Regions from separate parts of the Streptomyces sp. NPDC028298 genome, predicted to be linked through region 4. Evidence: riboswitches for the same ligand, from Rfam matches in the RefSeq annotation. Region 4 holds a riboswitch; each other region holds the start of a gene.
The links. A riboswitch is a leader RNA that binds a small molecule or an ion and turns the genes downstream of it on or off. The one in region 4 is predicted to bind cyclic di-AMP.
Positions count from the first base shown of each region.

Region 1: linked by a shared signal. The riboswitch ahead of ACZ4TO_RS32320 (C40 family peptidase) and the one ahead of ACZ4TO_RS28055 (transglycosylase family protein) in region 4 are both predicted to bind cyclic di-AMP.
Region 2: linked by a shared signal. The riboswitch ahead of ACZ4TO_RS08040 (M23 family metallopeptidase) and the one ahead of ACZ4TO_RS28055 (transglycosylase family protein) in region 4 are both predicted to bind cyclic di-AMP.
Region 3: linked by a shared signal. The riboswitch ahead of ACZ4TO_RS04555 (M23 family metallopeptidase) and the one ahead of ACZ4TO_RS28055 (transglycosylase family protein) in region 4 are both predicted to bind cyclic di-AMP.

Region 1 covers NZ_JBVHTL010000008.1:384,045-388,169, forward strand. The annotation lists gene ACZ4TO_RS32320 (C40 family peptidase) at 1-1,757, opposite strand, end outside; cyclic di-AMP (ydaO/yuaA leader) riboswitch at 1,765-1,936, opposite strand; gene ACZ4TO_RS32325 (hypothetical protein) at 2,417-2,593, shown strand; gene ACZ4TO_RS32330 (alpha/beta fold hydrolase) at 2,606-3,352, opposite strand; gene ACZ4TO_RS32335 (hypothetical protein) at 3,443-3,613, opposite strand; gene ACZ4TO_RS32340 (LamG domain-containing protein) at 3,737-4,125, opposite strand, start outside.
Region 2 covers NZ_JBVHTL010000001.1:1,858,531-1,862,655, forward strand. The annotation lists gene ACZ4TO_RS08035 (GntR family transcriptional regulator) at 1-594, opposite strand, end outside; gene ACZ4TO_RS08040 (M23 family metallopeptidase) at 791-1,558, opposite strand; cyclic di-AMP (ydaO/yuaA leader) riboswitch at 1,571-1,727, opposite strand; gene ACZ4TO_RS08045 (M16 family metallopeptidase) at 1,943-3,331, opposite strand; gene ACZ4TO_RS08050 (M16 family metallopeptidase) at 3,328-4,125, opposite strand, start outside.
Region 3 covers NZ_JBVHTL010000001.1:1,014,186-1,018,310, reverse strand. The annotation lists gene ACZ4TO_RS04570 (helix-turn-helix domain-containing protein) at 1-136, shown strand, start outside; gene ACZ4TO_RS04565 (DUF6126 family protein) at 133-279, shown strand; gene ACZ4TO_RS04560 (tyrosine-protein phosphatase) at 308-1,105, opposite strand; cyclic di-AMP (ydaO/yuaA leader) riboswitch at 1,772-1,931, shown strand; gene ACZ4TO_RS04555 (M23 family metallopeptidase) at 1,934-2,836, shown strand; gene ACZ4TO_RS04550 (SGNH/GDSL hydrolase family protein) at 3,108-3,893, shown strand.
Region 4 covers NZ_JBVHTL010000006.1:549,392-553,516, reverse strand. The annotation lists gene ACZ4TO_RS28065 (FtsB family cell division protein) at 1-58, opposite strand, end outside; gene eno (phosphopyruvate hydratase) at 178-1,464, opposite strand; gene ACZ4TO_RS28055 (transglycosylase family protein) at 1,806-2,501, opposite strand; cyclic di-AMP (ydaO/yuaA leader) riboswitch at 2,506-2,699, opposite strand; gene ACZ4TO_RS28050 (transglycosylase family protein) at 2,883-3,755, opposite strand; gene ACZ4TO_RS28045 (cytochrome P450 family protein) at 4,072-4,125, opposite strand, start outside.

The DNA of each region.
Region 1 (4,125 bases), on a different contig from region 4:
GGCGGGGCGGCGGCTGCGCCGGCGACGAGGCTGTCGATGTCGAACCCGGGGCTGGTGCCGGCGGCCCCGGGAGCGGCGGGCCACGCCTGCTGGTTGCCGTTCGGCCGCAAGGACTGCCGCCAGGCGTCGTCGACCGGCGGGGGCGGCGGCTGGTTCGCGGGGGGCATCGGGGCCGACGGGTAGGCGGCGGGGCGCGGGGTGGCCTCGTACGCGGGCGGCTGCGGTGCCGGCTCGCTCACCGGAGGCATGGGGGCCGGCTGGTAGGCGGCGGCGCGCGGCGCCGTCTCGTACGCCGGGGGCTGGGGCGCCGGCTCACTCACCGGAGGCATCGGGGCCGGCTGGTACCCGCTGGGCCGCGTCGGCTTGTCGTACGACAGCGGCAGGAGCACGGAGGTGTACTCCGGGGCCGGGGCGGGCGCTTCGTACCCGGGGGGCAGGATGACCGCCTTGGGCTGGGCGGCCGGGGGCGCGGGCTCGTACGGCCGGGGCATGGAGCCCGTGTCGAAGACCCCGGGCGCGGGCGCGGCCTGCGGGGCCGCCTCGTACGCGGCCGGCTGGGGCGCCGCCTGGAACGCGGGCGCCTGGGCGACCGACGGGAACGTGCCGGTCTGAGCGGCGGACGGGAACGGGGCGGCCTGCGGAGCCGACGGGAACGCGGTGGGCTGGGCGACCGACGGGAACGAGCCCGACTCACCGACCGCCGGGAAGGTGCCGGACTGACCGACCGCCGGGAAGGAAGCGCTCTGGGAGACGGCCGGGAACGAACCTGTCTGGCCGACGGTCGGGAAGGAACCCGACTGACCGACCGAGGGGAACGAACCGGTCTGGCCGACGGACGGGAAGGAGCCGGTCTGACCGACCGACGGGAAGGTGCCGGACTGGCCGACCGACGGGAAGGTGCCGGACTGGCCGACCGACGGGAACGAACCGGTCTGGCCGACCGACGGGAAGGAGCCCGTCTGACCGACGGACGGGAAGGAACCGGTCTGGGCCACGGACGGGAACGAACCCGATTGACCGACCGCCGGGAACGAACCGGTCTGACCGACCGACGGGCGGTACTCGATCGCCGGCGCCTGCGCCTGCGCGACGGGCATGCCCTGCCGTGCCGCGTGCCGCGCGATCAGTTCCCGGGCGACGCCGAGCTTGCGCCGGGCGCTCTGCTTCTTGACGTACGGCGAGGACTGCTGCGACGCGGCGGCCGGAGCGGCCCCGGCGCGGAGCCCCGCACGGACCGCCACCTCGGATCCCGGCACCGCCGGAGCACCGCCGGCCGGGAGCGCGGCCACCGGACCGGCGGTCAGCTCCAGGGCGGGCCGCCCACCCGGTTCCGACGTCGGACCGGCGGTCAGCTCCAGCACCGGAGCCGCCGTCAACTCGGCCACCGGCCGGACGAGTTGTTCGAGCTCGTAGATCGTCGGAAGGTCCGAGGAGGATCCCTTGGACCCCTTCGCACCCTCCTTCGGACGGGCACCGGCGCCACCGCGTTCGGGCTTCCTGTCGGCCGGGAGCGAGGCCGGAGCCGAGGGTCCGAACCGGGAACGCGCCCCGTCGAACCACTGCCGCATCAGGTCGTCCTGGGCGGCGTCGGAAACCCCGCTCCCCTGCCCCGGGCCCCGCCGGCCCTGCCTGCGACTGGAGTTCGCCAGCGCGCGGGTCCCGTTGAAGTTACCGGTGGCGAGCTCCGCCTGGTCGTAGAGGGACGAGAGTCTTCGGGCGACTTCTTCGCCACTGGGCGGGGTGCGTTCCGGCGCCATGGAGTGGTGCTCCTTCCGTCGTCCGCCTACCGGGTTAGCTGTCGGGTTCGGGCGGACGATTCCGGAAGGTATGCCCTACGGCCCCTGCCCCGAAAGGCAGTTGACCGATTCACCCCAGGTTCGGTGGGTCCCCGGCTCCCGCAGTCACAAGGACGGGCAGGACTCGGCGGAGGCCGCACCGCCCGGCGAACTTCGCCGGAGGGAGTCGGGCGGCCTGGTCGCCAACTTAGCGAGGGTGTGCACCCGATGTGAAGATCCACGTCCCAGATGTCCGATACATTTTCGTGACCTTCATCGCACCATCCCGCAGCGCGACCGTGAGGACACGGGCCGTACTCGAAAAGGCGGCTGAGCACGGCCGTTGAGGGGACCGGCACCCGGCGCCCGGTCCGGACCCGCGGAGGACGCGCGGAGCCGAGCCGGATGTGTCGAAAGTGTGCACGGAACTGGCGTTCCCTGGCAGGTCGTTCGACATCGGCGGCGCCCTTTGGTCACACCTTGACCGGTTCTGGCCGAGCTGGCCGGATCACCGCTGGGACCACGTGCCGCCCGTACCGTCGATGCACGTCAGACCACGCGAGCGAGTCGAGGATCCCCACGTGCACGATGCGCCGATCTATGCCCAACTCATCTCCGAACGCGGTGACATACCGACACTCGTGCGAAGCGAAGCACGTCGGCTGCAACGCGATTTCGAGTGGATCCTGAGCTGGGATCCGTCGTCGGGCGTCCCGCTCCCCTCCTCCGCCGCGCGCCCGGCGTCCGGTTCGCGCCGCGCCTTCTCCCCCGCCCCCGACCCCGACGACCGACTCGACACACCGGGCTCGGGCAACTGAGGTGGGCGCACTCTAGAGAACGTCCGGCTCCCCGCCCGGTCGTTCGGCGGGGAGCGGGTCGAGGCCGTCGCGGATCCGGGTCACCAGCTCGGCGACCGTCGCAGCCGTGGCGCGGTGCCAGGTCCGCGCACGGCGGAGCATCGCGTGGTCACCGCCCTCGACCCGCACGGCGCTCGCGGAGGAACCCTCCTCCAGCGCCCGGCGGACGAGGGCGAACGACTCCGCAGGGTCGGTGACCCGGTCCCGGTCCCCGTGGAGCACGATGACGCGTTTGTCCCGCAGGTGGGCCACCGGCTCGCCTTCCGGGCACCAGGGTGCCAGCGCCACCACGGCACGGACCCGCGGCGCGGCCGCGGCCCGCAGCGCCGCGCGCCCGCCCATCGAGTGACCCACGAGCACGACCGGCACCTCCCCCACCAGAGCGGCGAGTTCGTCGAGTGCCCGCAGGACGTCGGCGAGGGGGTCGGCGTCGGCGCCGTTCCATCCCCGGTGCCGGTAGCGCACCTCCCCGACGAAGGTGTCCGCGTCCGGCAGGGCCCGTGTCACGGAGCGCACGAAGGGCCGCATCCGGGCGCGTGCCAGGTTCCACGGCCGCAGCGGAGCCTTGCTGTCGGCGGTGCCGCCGTGCAGGACCAGTACGGCCGCACGCGCCGGTGCCGCGTCCGGACGGGGGGTACGGCAGGGCCGCAGCGCCACGGAGTCGGCGCTCTCCCCGGACCCGGACACATCGTCCGCGGACATCCGCACAGAGCCTCGCATGACACCCCTCCACTCTCGCGGCGCTTCGTCCACGCCTCGCACTGGACCGTGAGGAGGGATCCTCTCACCGGCCACGGGCCCGCCCCAAGCTCACTCCTTGGGCTCGGGCCGCGGGCGGTAGCCGTTGCGCCACTCCTGGTAGAAGCGCCAGAGGCGGGCCGCCTGCGGGCAGCGTCCCGACTCCCGCTGGCACGTGCGGCAGTTGCCCACGTGACTGACGTAGGCGGACTCGGGGGCGTCCCCCGGTTGCGGATTCGGCATGGCCCTCGGCACCCGTCGGCGCGACGCGCACGGGCGCGACGTCGCTTCTGATGCCGTACTTCCGCGCCGAGGGCCCCGGCGGATGCACCTGCCCGGCTGCATCTGCCGGGGCCCGCTCCGGCGTCAGTCGAGAAGGCCGGCCTCGTACTCCTCGGTCGCGGGGAAGGGCCTGCCGACCAGGGGTCTGCGGACCGTCAGCCGGGCCACCTCGAAGTCCATCTCGGAGGCCTCGGGAGGAGGCGGCGGATGGTAACGCCCAGCGCAGACGGAGAGGTTGACGATGAGATAGGCGTGCCAGGACCTGCCCACTCCGCGCCGGTCGTCGAAGGCCCGGATCCCGTTCACCCACCACACGACCCGGAGGGCGCCGAACTCGACCACGAGGTCCACCCAGGCACCCGGCTGGATCGCCTGGTTGCGGTAGTAGCGGTGGGTGTTGCGCACATGGTTGGACAGTTCCAGCAGGTCGGGGTTGTCGGGGTGGTACTCGAAGACATCGATCTCCTGACCGC
Region 2 (4,125 bases), on a different contig from region 4:
GCGCTCGGTGTGCAGGGCCGTGATCGCGCGGGCCCGCTCACTGTCCCCGCGGGCCACCGCGTCCACGATGCCGCCGTGCTCCGCCCAGGACTCCGCGGGGTCGGCCGGCGCCTCCACCGAGTACATCCAGGCGATCTTGTGGCGGAGCTGGGCGAGCGTCGAGGTCAGCGCGGGGCTGCCGGACGCCTGCGCCAGCGTCTCGTGGAACCAGCCGCCCAGCGAGCGCAGATCCTCGCTGTGGCCTCGCCTGGAGCGCTCCTGCCCCAGCCTGACCAGACCCCGCAGCACCTTGAGATGGGCCTCCGTGCGCCGCTGTGCGGCCCGCGCGGCCCCCAGCGGCTCCAGCAGCATGCGCATCTCCAGGAGGTCCGCCGCCTCCAGCTCCGTGGGCTCCGCGACACAGGCGCCCGCGTGCCGGCGGGTGACCACGAAGCCCTCGGCCTCCAGCGTGCGCAGGGCCTCGCGCACGGGGACGCGCGAGACGCCGTAACGGCGCGCGAGCAGTTCCTCGGTGAGCCGGCCGCCGCGCTCGTAGACACCCGCGACGATGTCGTCACGGATCGCCGTGCACACCGAGTGTGCCGGAATACGCATGACCGACCTCCGCTTTAATCCCCGTGAAACGCCGTCGATTGACGCTTGTTCAGTGACTCTATTGCAGGAAGCCTGAATTTCCGATGGCGGGCCTGAATCCATGGATATTTTTTGGACAGACGACGTCCGGAAACGACGATGCCCCGGCTCGGTGAGCCGGGGCATCGAAAACGGCGGGGAAGCCGCAAAGCGTTCGTCAGACGTTGACGCCGTGCGAGCGCAGGTAGGCGACCGGGTCGATGTCCGAGCCGTACTCGGCGGTCGTACGGGCCTCGAAGTGGAGGTGCGGTCCCGTGGTGTTGCCGGTGTCCCCGGAGAGGCCGATCTGCTGCCCCGGGGTGACGGCCTGCCCCACGGACACCCCGATGGACGACAGGTGGCCGTACATGGTGTACGTGCCGTCGTGCATCTTGATCACGACTTGATTGCCGTAGGCGCCGCCCCAGCCGGCCGTGACCACTGTGCCGGAGCCGACGGCGTGGACCGAGGTGCCGGAGGCGGCGTGGAAGTCGACGCCAGTGTGGCTGCCGGAGGACCAGAGGGCGCTGCTGGCCTGGTAGCCGGTGGAAACGTACGAACCCGTGATCGGCATGACGAACGTGTTCAGGCGCTTGCGCTCGGCCTCACGGGCGGCGCGCTCCTTGGCCTCACGGAGCTTGGATGCCTGCTCCGCGGCCTGCTTGCGCGCGGTCTGCTCGGCCTGCTTGCGCGCGGCGGCCTCGTCGGCGGCGCGCTGCTGCGCGAAGGCCTGGGCGTCGATCTGGTCGGCGACCGTGTCGTTCAGGGTGACGGCCTGGGTGAGCCCGGTCTGCTCGACGGAGGCTTCCGCAGCGAACGCGGGGGCGGCCAGGGTTCCGATCACGCCGGTGGTGGTGAGCGCCGCGACCCCGACGGCGGTCGTGGTGGTGCTGTGCACCCGGCTGCTCGTACGACGATGCTTGCCGGTGCCACAGGTGAACGCCATGTAGGGGCTGATCCTTTCCTTCCCTCTCGCCTACCGGGTTAGCTGACGGGTTCGGAGCAGGAAGGTCTCCTACGGGCCCCCTCCGAAGAGGGCGTCCGATTCACCCCAGGGACTGCGTGGGTCCCCGGCTCCCCTGACTCGCGTCTCGGGGACTCGGCGATGGCTGTCCGGTGCCGCGGGCGCGGCGCACTGCGTGACGAACAGCCGCCCCGACGCTAAACGGGGTGTCTTTCGAACAACAAACGGATCACGATTTTTGTAACGCATCCCACAGGGCAGAAGGGCAACCGCCGTACGAATACGGACATCTTGGGACCGGAGTCCGGAAAGAGAAGGGCCCTGACGGCTCTTCAGCCGTCAGGGCCCTCTTCCGTCCCACGGGTCCTACTCGGCTGCCACCACGGTGACTTCACCGATTCCGAGGGCCCTGACCGGGTCCGCGATCTGTGCCGCGTCGCCGACCAGGACGGTCACCAGACGGTCCGTCGGGAAGGCGCTCACGGCCGCCGCGGTGGCCTCCACGGTGCCGGTGGCGGCCAGTTGCCGGTAGAGCGTCGCCTGGTAGTCGTCCGGCAGGTGCTGCTCGACCTGGTCCGCGAGGGTGCTCGCGACGGCCGCAGCGGTCTCGAACTTCAGGGGCGCGACACCCACCAGGTTCTGCACGGCGACGTCGCGCTCGGTGTCCGTCAGACCCTCGGCCGCGAGGGTGCGCAGCACCTTCCACAGGTCGTCGAGCGCCGGGCCGGTGTTGGGGGTGTCGACCGAACCGCTGATGGCGAGCATCGCGGCGCCCGTGCCGTCCGGCGCGGAGCGAAGGACCTGTCCGAACGCCCGCACACCGTAGGTGTAGCCCTTCTCCTCGCGCAGGACGCGGTCCAGGCGCGAGGTGAGGGTGCCGCCGAGGCAGTAGGTGCCGAGGACCTGGGCGGGCCACACGCGGTCGTGCCGGTCGGCGCCGACCCGGCCGATGAGGAGCTGCGTCTGGACGGCTCCGGGGCGGTCGACGATGATCACGCGGCCGGTGTCGTCGGCGCTCACCGGCGGCACGGGACGCGGTTCGGCGGACGAGCCGGTCCAGGAGCCGAGGGTGTCGGCGAGCAGTTCGTCGAGGTCGAGCCCGGTCAGGTCGCCGACGACGACCGCGGTGGCCGTGGCGGGGCGGACGTGCCTCTCGTAGAAGGCGCGCACACCCGAAGCGTCGATGTTGCGGACGGTCTCCTCGGTGCCCTGGCGGGGGCGCGACATCCGCGCGGTCGCCGGGAACAGTTCCTTGGAGAGCTCCTTGGCCGCACGACGGGCCGGGTTGGCCGTCTCGTGCGGGATCTCGTCCAGCCGGTTGGTCACCAGCCGCTCGACCTCGCTGTCCGCGAACGCGGGGGCCCGCAGGGCGTCGGCGAGCAGGCCGAGGGCCTTGGCCAGACGCGAGACGGGCACTTCGAGGGACAGGCGTACGCCGGGGTGGTCGGCGTGCGCGTCGAGCGTGGCGCCGCAGCGCTCCAGCTCGGCGGCGAAGTCCTCGGCCGAGTGCTTGTCGGTGCCCTCGGAGAAGGCGCGCGCCATGATCGTGGCGATGCCGTCCAGGCCCGCCGGCTCGGCGTCCAGCGGCGCGGCGAGGATCACCTCGACGGCGACGACCTGCTGGCCGGGGCGGTGGCAGCGCAGCACGGTCAGACCGTTGTCCAGGGCGCCGCGCTCGGGGGCGGGGAACGCCCACGGCTTCGGCTGTCCGGCCTGGGGCCGCGGGTGGAAGTCCATGGTGGCGAGCTCGGTCACTTCGCCGCCTCCTCGTCGGTCTCGTCGGCGGAGTCGGCCGCCTCGGCGGCTTCGGCTGTGGTGGGTTCGTAGACGAGCACCGCGCGGTTGTCGGGGCGCAGGCGGGCCTTGGCGGCCTCCTGGACCTCTTCCGCCGTGACGTCCAGGACGCGCTGCACGGCGGTCAGGGCGAGCTGCGGGTCGCCGAACAGGACGGCGTACCGGCACAGTTCGTCGGCGCGGCCTGCGACGGTACCGAGCCGGTCGAGCCACTCGCGCTCCAACTGGGCCTGGGCGCGCTCCATTTCCTCTGCCGTGGGGCCCTCCTCGGCGAACCGGGCGAGCTCCTCGTCGACGGCGGCCTCGATGACCGGGACCTCGACGTCTCCGGACGTCTTCACGTCCAGCCATCCCAGGGAGGGCGCTCCGGCGAGCCGCAGCAGGCCGAACCCCGCGGCGACGGCGGTGCGGTCACGGCGTACGAGCCGGTTGTAGAGCCGGGAGGACTCGCCGCCGCCGAGGACGGTGAGCGCCAGGTCGGCCGCGTCGCACGCGCGCGTGCCGTCCTCCGGGAGGCGGTAGGCGGCCATCAGGGCGCGCGCCGGGACGTCCTCCTCGACGACCTCGCGGATCTGCTCGCCGATGACGTCGGGCAGCGAGCCGTCCCGCGGGGCGGGCTTGCCGTCGTGCCCGGGGATGGAGCCGAAGTACTTCTCGACCCAGGCGAGCGTCTGCTCCGGGTCGATGTCGCCGACGACCGACAGGACAGCGTTGTTGGGCGCGTAGTTGGTGCGGAAGAACGCGCGGGCGTCCTC
Region 3 (4,125 bases), on a different contig from region 4:
GACCCCGCACCGCATCGCCGCCGCCGAGCGCGACGGAGCCGATCTCCTCTTCGTACACACCCTGCTGCAGAGCCCCGTCGCCGCGCTGTGCCTCGGCCCGGCGACCGGCCACCCCACCCCGGGAGAGACGTCATGACCGAACCCACAGAACGTCGCCGGTCCATGGAGGACAGGTTCCCGCGCGCCCTGTGGGTGCGTCTGATCATCTACGTCGCCGTCGGCCACCTGTTCGCGGCCTTCATCTACCTGCTCTTTACGCTGGGCGCGCAGAACCAGTAGAGCCGCGGTCGCGGAGCGCGGCTCCGGCTCAGTCCAGGAGCCGCGCGCGCAGGCGCTCCCTGAGCTCCGGCGTGAGCCCCAGTCCCTGTTCGAGATAGGCCTCGACGCCGCCCCACTTCTCCTCGATCGTCTCGAAGGCGGCCGTCAGGTACTCGGCGCGCGCGTCGAACAGCGGGCTGAGCAGTTCCATGACCTCGGGGGAGTAGGCGCCGGCCGAGGAGCCGTTGCGGTGGACCTTGTAACGGCGGTGCGCGGCGTTCGACTCCAGGTAGTCGGTCACGATCGCCTCGCGCTCGACGCCGAGGGCGAGCAGGGTGACCGCGATGGACAGCCCGGCGCGGTCCTTGCCCGCCGCGCAGTGCATCAGCGCGGGCACGCTGTCGTCCGCCAGGGCGTGCAGCACCTGGGAGTGCTCGGCGGTGCGCTCGCTGATGATCGTGCGGTAGGAGTTGATCATCCGGTTCGCGGCCTTGCCGTCACCGAGGAGTCCGCGGAGCTGGTCGATGTCGCCGTCGCGGACCATCTTCCAGAACTCGCTGCCGTCCGCGGGGTCGCTCAGCGGGAGGTTCACGTTCCGTACGCCGGGCAGCTCGACGTCCGGGCCCTCCAGCTTCTGGTCCGCCGCGTTGCGGAAGTCGAAGATCGTGTGGAGGCCCAGGGAGGTGAGGAACGCGGCGTCCTCCTCCGTGGCGTGCGCGAGGTGGCCGCTGCGGAACAGACGCCCGTAGCGCACTCGCCGGCCGTCCGCGGTGGGCAGTCCGCCCACGTCACGGAAGTTCCGCACTCCGCCGAGCTCGGGCTCGGTCGACGGGACCTGCTGCGTCACGGGGGCTCCTCCCATTCGGCCGCCGGCGTCGCCGGGCTGGACTCGGCGCCGCTCGTCGGCAGTTGTACCGGCTCGCGCTCTCGACGATACGACATGGGTGTCTCGGGCAATGAGTTGTCCACAGGCGGCCGCCCTCTGGGCGGAAGGCTGACAGAAAGCCCAGGAAGAGGGTTCCGTGGCCGCCTCATATCGAACGTGCACACGATTAGTGCTCGGGATCGGTCGCGGGTCCGGCCGCACCCTTCTCGTGCCGCCGGAACGGCGGGGCGATTGCGATGAAATGCCGCATTAATGGGGTGCCGTTTTGTGCACCCTCTCGCTCGGGGATCCGAATGTGTCGGATATCCACGCGCGTCGCATCTGACCCTTCTGTCCGAATAGGCGCCTTCGTAACAACTGGCCCTGGAATAAGGCAACCTGGGGCGAGTCGCGTGAGGAGCGTCATATTCGTGACGATGCGTTGCCGTCCTCATTTGTCAACACACCGGGATTCACGGGCGGGTTGAGCGGCCCGGAAGATCGTCACTCCACGGAGGGTGACGGCGATTTCCCCATGGATCAAGAAAGGCGAGCGCACAGAAACCGCCCATAGTTGTCGACGCGCTCTCATCTCGCTTACGTTCTGCCTCAATCCGGACGGACGCCCAATCCTGCCGCCGCCCGGAATCCGCACACTCACCCGTACACGGCAGGAGCGGGGGACCCACAGGTTCCGTGCCTGGTCCGGTTTCCGGAACAGGCTAGGGGTACAGCCGCGCAGCAGCGCGGCCGGGCATCTCCAGCCCGCACCCGACAGCTCACCCCGCAGGCGCCGGAGAGGAAATCGTCATGCCCGCGAAGGGTAAGCACCGCCGTCCCAAGTCCCTGCGTTTCACCCGCTCGATCGCCGTGGCCGGAACCGGTGGCGCCGCACTCGCGCTGCCCCTGATGGGAGCCACGGGCGCCCACGCCGCGACCCCGGCCGCCGCCGTCGCGCAGCATGTCGAGAAGGCCGCGACCGCCGCCCCCGCCGCGAAGACCGCCAAGGCCGCCACGGCCAAGACGTACGCGGTGAAGCGCGGTGACTACCTGTCGAAGATCGCCGACGAGCAGAACGTCGGCGGCGGCTGGAAGAAGATCTACGCCGACAACCGCTCCGCGATCGGCAGCGACCCCTCGCTGATCCACCCCGGTCTGAAGCTGTCGCTCGGCAAGAAGGCCGCCTCGGCCGCCCACTCGGCGACGCACACGTCCACCCGGACGGCCACCCCGGCGAAGTCCGCCCAGGCGGCCCCGGCCGCCGCCACGGCAGCGCCCGACACCGCCTCCGCCGACAGCTCCTCCGGCTACAACCTGCCGGTCGACAGCAGCAGCGTCGGCACCGGCTACAAGGTGGCGGGCAGCATGTGGTCCAGCGGCTACCACACGGGCGTGGACTTCGTGGTCCCGACCGGCACCACCATCAAGTCCATCGCCGCGGGTACCGTCGTGTCCGCGGGCTGGGGCGGCGCGTACGGCAACCAGGTCGTCATCCAGCACGCCGACGGCAAGTACTCCCAGTACGCCCACATGTCGTCCCTGTCCGTCTCGGCGGGCCAGACCGTGACCCCGGGACAGCAGATCGGTCTCTCCGGCGCGACCGGCAACGTGACCGGACCGCACCTGCACTTCGAGATCCGCACCACTCCGGACTACGGCTCCGACGTCGACCCGGTCGCGTACCTGCGCTCGCACGGTGTCGCGGTGGGCTGACCCCCTCCTCCTCCTGCTCCTGACGGCAGGAAGATCTCCGAAGGCCGGACCCCATGATCCCCGGGGTTCCGGCCTTCGGTGTTCCCGCGGCGCGGCCTCGGGCCGATCGCTGCTTCAACAGCCTTGACGCGGGCCTTATTCCAGAGTTGACCAATGCTTGGCGAGTGGCTTATCTCACCGCCCGTCAACCCTTCCCTACGGTCGCGTAGCTCACATCAAAAGGTGAATCATGCTCGATGTGGCAGACGATTCGAAGAGTGACAACAGATCAGTGATCGGGTCGTACGTGGCGGTGGGGGACAGCTTCACCGAGGGCGTCGGCGACCCTGGGCCCGACGGAGCGTTCGTCGGCTGGGCCGACCGGTTCGCGGTACTTCTCGCGGACCGCAGGCCCGAAGGCGACTTCGACTACACCAACCTCGCCGTGCGCGGCAAACTGCTCGACCAGATCGTCGAGACCCAGCTCCAGAGGGCCAAGGAACTCGGCCCGGACCTGGTCTCGTTCTGCGCCGGCGGCAATGACATCATCCGCCCCGGCACCGACCCCGACGAGGTCGCGGAGCGCTTCGAGCGCGCGATCGCCGACCTCACCTCCGCCGTCGGCACCGTCATGGTGACGACCGGCTTCGACACCCGTGGCGTTCCCGTGCTCAAGCATCTGCGCGGAAAGATCGCCACCTACAACGGACACGTGCGGGCCATCGCGGACCGCTACGGCTGTCCCGTCCTCGACCTCTGGTCCCTGAAGACGATCCAGGACCGGCGGGCCTGGGACGGCGACCGGCTGCACCTCTCGCCCGAGGGGCACACCCGGGTGGCGCTCCGTGCCGGACAGGTCCTCGGCCTCGAGGTCCCGGCCGACCCGGACCAGCCCTGGCCGCCCCTCCCGCCGCGCGGCACGCTGGAGGTGCGCCGCGACAACATCCAGTGGGCGCGCGAGTACCTGGTCCCCTGGATCGGACGGCGCCTGCGCGGGGAGTCCTCGGGCGACCACGTCTCGGCCAAGGGAGCCCTGTCCCCGGACGACATCAAGCTGCGCATCGAGTCGGTGGCCTGAACGGCGACCGGCCCTGCCGACGGAACCGGTTCGGCGCACCGAACCGGTTCGGCCGGCAGGGCCGACCGGCCGACGGGCATGACCCGGCCCGGCCGGTGGATTCGGTTGACCCGCATCGCGCGGGCGCAGCGCTCCGGGTGTGCGGCGGGCGCCGCTCGCCATCGGCGGGTCAGGGACGATCATCGGTGCCACGGTCCGAACCGTGGTGCCGGGTGACACGCGGTCCGGGGGA
Region 4 (4,125 bases):
CGCCGAGCAGCTTCAGCCTGGTCGAGGTGGAGAACCGGTCCCGGTCCTTCACGGCCATGAGTCCCGCCTCCCCAGTACCGGCCCGCCGTACGGGCCCGTCACGTGCGTACGTCCCCGCACACGGTACGGGACCGGGTACGGGGACGTACGGATGACGCTTCCTGAGACGCGCGGGGGTCAGCCCTTGAAGCGCGGGAAGGCGCTGCGGCCGGCGTAGACCGCGGCGTCGTCGAGGATCTCCTCGATGCGCAGGAGCTGGTTGTACTTGGCGACACGGTCCGAGCGGGCCGGGGCGCCGGTCTTGATCTGACCGCAGTTCACGGCGACCGCGAGGTCGGCGATGGTGACGTCCTCGGTCTCGCCGGAACGGTGGGACATCATGCACTTGAAGCCGTTGCGCTGGGCCAGCTCGACGGCGTCCAGCGTCTCGGTCAGCGAACCGATCTGGTTGACCTTGACGAGCAGGGCGTTGGCGGAGCCCTCCTCGATGCCGCGGGCCAGGCGCTCCGGGTTGGTGACGAAGAGGTCGTCGCCGACGATCTGGACCTTGTCGCCCAGCTTGTCGGTGATGACCTTCCAGCCGGCCCAGTCGTCCTCGAACAGCGGGTCCTCGATGGAGACGAGCGGGTACGCCGCGACGAGCTCGGCGTAGTACTCGGTCATCTCGGCGGCGGAGCGCTCCTTGCCCTCGAAGAGGTACTTGCCGTCCTTGTAGAACTCGGAGGCGGCGACGTCGAGGGCGAGGGCGATCTGCTCGCCGGGGGTGTAGCCGGCCTCCTTGATGGCCTCGAGGATGAGGTCGAGGGCGGCGCGGTTGGACTCCAGGTTCGGGGCGAAGCCGCCCTCGTCGCCGAGGCCGGTGGACAGGCCCTTGGTCTTCAGCACCTTCTTGAGGGTGTGGTAGACCTCGGCGCCCCAGCGCAGGGCCTCGGAGAAGGACTCCGCGCCGATCGGGGCGATCATGAACTCCTGGATGTCCACGTTGGAGTCGGCGTGCGAGCCGCCGTTCAGGATGTTCATCATCGGAACGGGCAGCAGGTGCGCGTTCGGTCCGCCCAGGTAGCGGAAGAGCGGCAGGTCGGACGCCTCGGAGGCGGCGTGCGCGACGGCGAGCGAGACGCCGAGGATGGCGTTGGCGCCGAGCGAGCCCTTGTTGTCGGTGGCGTCCAGGTCGAACATCGCCTGGTCGATCAGGCGCTGCTCGGTGGCGTCGTAGCCGACGAGCTCCGGGCCGATCTGCTCGATGACGGCGAGGACGGCCTTCTCGACACCCTTGCCCTGGTAGCGGTTCGGGTCACCGTCGCGAAGCTCGATGGCCTCGAACGCTCCGGTGGAGGCGCCGGACGGAACGGCGGCACGACCCGTGCTGCCGTCGTCGAGGCCGACCTCGACCTCGACCGTGGGGTTGCCTCGGGAGTCCAGGATTTCCCGGGCTACGACGACGTCGATGGACGGCACGAGCATCTCCTTATGGGATGTGACGCGGGTACGCGGGGCTCAGCAGTCCCGCGGGATGAGCCTAACCGGCTCAGGGGGATCGGCCGGCGATCGACCACCCCTTGAGCGGACTGAGCCTACATATTGTTCCTGAACGGAACAAAAAAAGAAATGAAAAACCCCGCTCCGGCGCGTGCGGGGGAACACGCGCCGGAGCGGGGAGCCCGTGGGGACGGGGAACCTCGGCGGGTCTCCGGTGCGTGCGAAGACCCCACGAGGGGCTGTTGCCTGCCGGGTGTCGCGGCGCGGTGCCGGAATCACCGCCGCCCTCCGCCGAAAGCGGCCGGTGGACCGGCGTGCCGCGCTGCTCAGCTCAGGTGGAGCTGCTGGCCCGGGTAGATGAAGTCGGCGTCGGCGACGATGTCCTTGTTCAGCTTGAACAGCTTCTGCCAGCCGCCCTTGACGTGCTTCTTCTCGGCGATCGAGCTGAGGGTGTCACCCTTGACGACCTTGTACTCGCCGTCGCCCTTCTTGACCTTCTTGCCGGTCGGGGTGGTGACGGTCTTCTGGGCGGGGCGCTCCGAGGAACGGGAGGCGGGCTGCTCCGTCGTCCGGGTGGCCGGGGCGCTCTGCGAGCTGCCGGCCGAGGAGGAGGTGGACGGGGCCGCCGGGGCCGAGCCGCCGCCGTACGGGGTGCTCGACAGGCCGGTGCCGCAGGTGGGCCAGGCGCCCTTGCCCTGCGCGGCGAGGACCTTCTCGCCGATGGTGATCTGCTGGGACTTCGAGGCCTGGTCGGCGGTCGAGGCGTAGGCGGTGCCGCCGTACGCGGCCCAGGTGGAGGACGAGAACTGCAGGCCGCCGTAGTAGCCGTTGCCGGTGTTGATCGACCAGTTGCCGCCGGACTCGCACTGGGCGACGGCGTCCCACTCGGAGGCGGTGGCCGCGGAGGCGTTGCCGGCCGCCATCAGCGGGGCGGCGATGGCGACGCCGGTGACACCGGCGAGCGTGGCGACACGGGTGGCCTTGTTCGGGCGGCGGTGCTTGCCCTTGCTGGAGAACAGCATGGAGAGATCCCCTCACCGACGCCTGCGAGGTGAGCTGTCGGGTTCGGGCCGAATGAGTTGCCCGGCCGCATGCCCTCGGTCCTGTCTCCAGGACGTCCGGCACGCGGCTTCACCCCAAGCCGTTCCCGGGTGTCTCTCGACTCCCGGACCCGGCACTTACCTTGGGTCCCCCGCTCCTGCCGACGGCGCATGACGCGACGACTGTTCCCGTACGGCCGTTGGCAGGATTCGGCGTTGCGACCGTCGGGGCCCGCTGTGGCGAGCGGTGACGACCGTAAGCAGTCGATTGCCGGAATTTCAAAGACGATCAGGGCTTCTGAGACCCATCTCTCACTTGCGCCAAATAGGACATTCCACAGCGAACCGTGACGCGAACTCCCGCTACTTCTGCACCGTTTCGGCCGTGTCCGCGATGCTTCGACCAGGGACGACGAGGCCCGGACCGCTGTCGGCCGGCGCCGCGTCCACGGTGGGCAGATCGCCCCATCCGCCTTCGAGGCCAAGGGCGTCGGAAACAGTCCAGAGGTTCCCGATGACCTCTGCGACGTACTCGGTGTCGGGGGCGTCGGCCTCGGGGCTCGCGGCATGACGCCCCGTGGACCCGTCGGTGCGGCTGCCGGCCGCGCTCTCCGCTGCGTCCCCGGCGCGGTGCCGCCCGGTACCGGTGCTCGCCGAGGCGGACGGGGTCGAAGAGGCTTCCTTCTGTCCCGACTTGGTCGATTTGTCACTCTTGTCGGCCGTCGCGTCGGCGCCGTCGGAGCTCTGCGAGGCGCTGGGCGTGGCGGAGCTGTCGTCCGTGCCGGAGGAGTCGGTCGAACCGGACGAATCACTCGAAGGGGACGAGCTGGGCGACGTCGCCAGACCGGACGAGATGTACGAACCCGAGTCGTTGCCGGTGCTCGACGAGTCGCCGGCCACGCCCGTGTCGACGCTGACCCCGGCGGAGGTCTTGCTGAGACCCGAGAGCGGCCCGCACGTCGGCCAGGCCGCGAGGCCCGAGTCGGCGAGCACCTTCTCGGCGACGGCTATCTGCTGCGAGCGGCTGGCCTGGTCGGCCGTCGGCGCGTACTCGAGGCCGCCGTGGGCCTCCCAGTTGTCCTGGTCGAGCTGGAGGCCGCCGTAGTAGCCGTTGCCTTCATCGGCGCTCCACGCGCCACCGCTCTCGCACTGTGCCACCCGGTCCCAGGTGGTCCCGTCGGCCGCGTTCGCGCTCGCCGCGGCGAGCAGGGGGATGACGATCGCGGATCCGGTCACCCCTGCGGCGACGATGAGAGCCGGGGCCTGGCGAGGGCGACGGTGACGGCCGTTCCCGGAGAGCATGCGAGAGCCTTTCGAGCGACAACGGGGAGCACGGCGACTCCTGCTGAACGAGTGGCGCAGGTGCCGCGTTGTTGATGGGTGAAGGTAGTCGCACTCGAACGCTGGTTACAAGTCGATGCAGTACTGATCACGTGAAGATCACGGATTTGACGGAGCGTCATGTTCCGGTGGCCCCAGAGGCCTTGTTCCGGTATGCGGAATCACCGCTTCGGCACGACCGCCGAAGGGTCGTCGTTGCACCGATCGCGTCCTATTTGACCGGGGTGAACTCCACCGGAAGCGTGCGCAATCCGCGCATAATGAG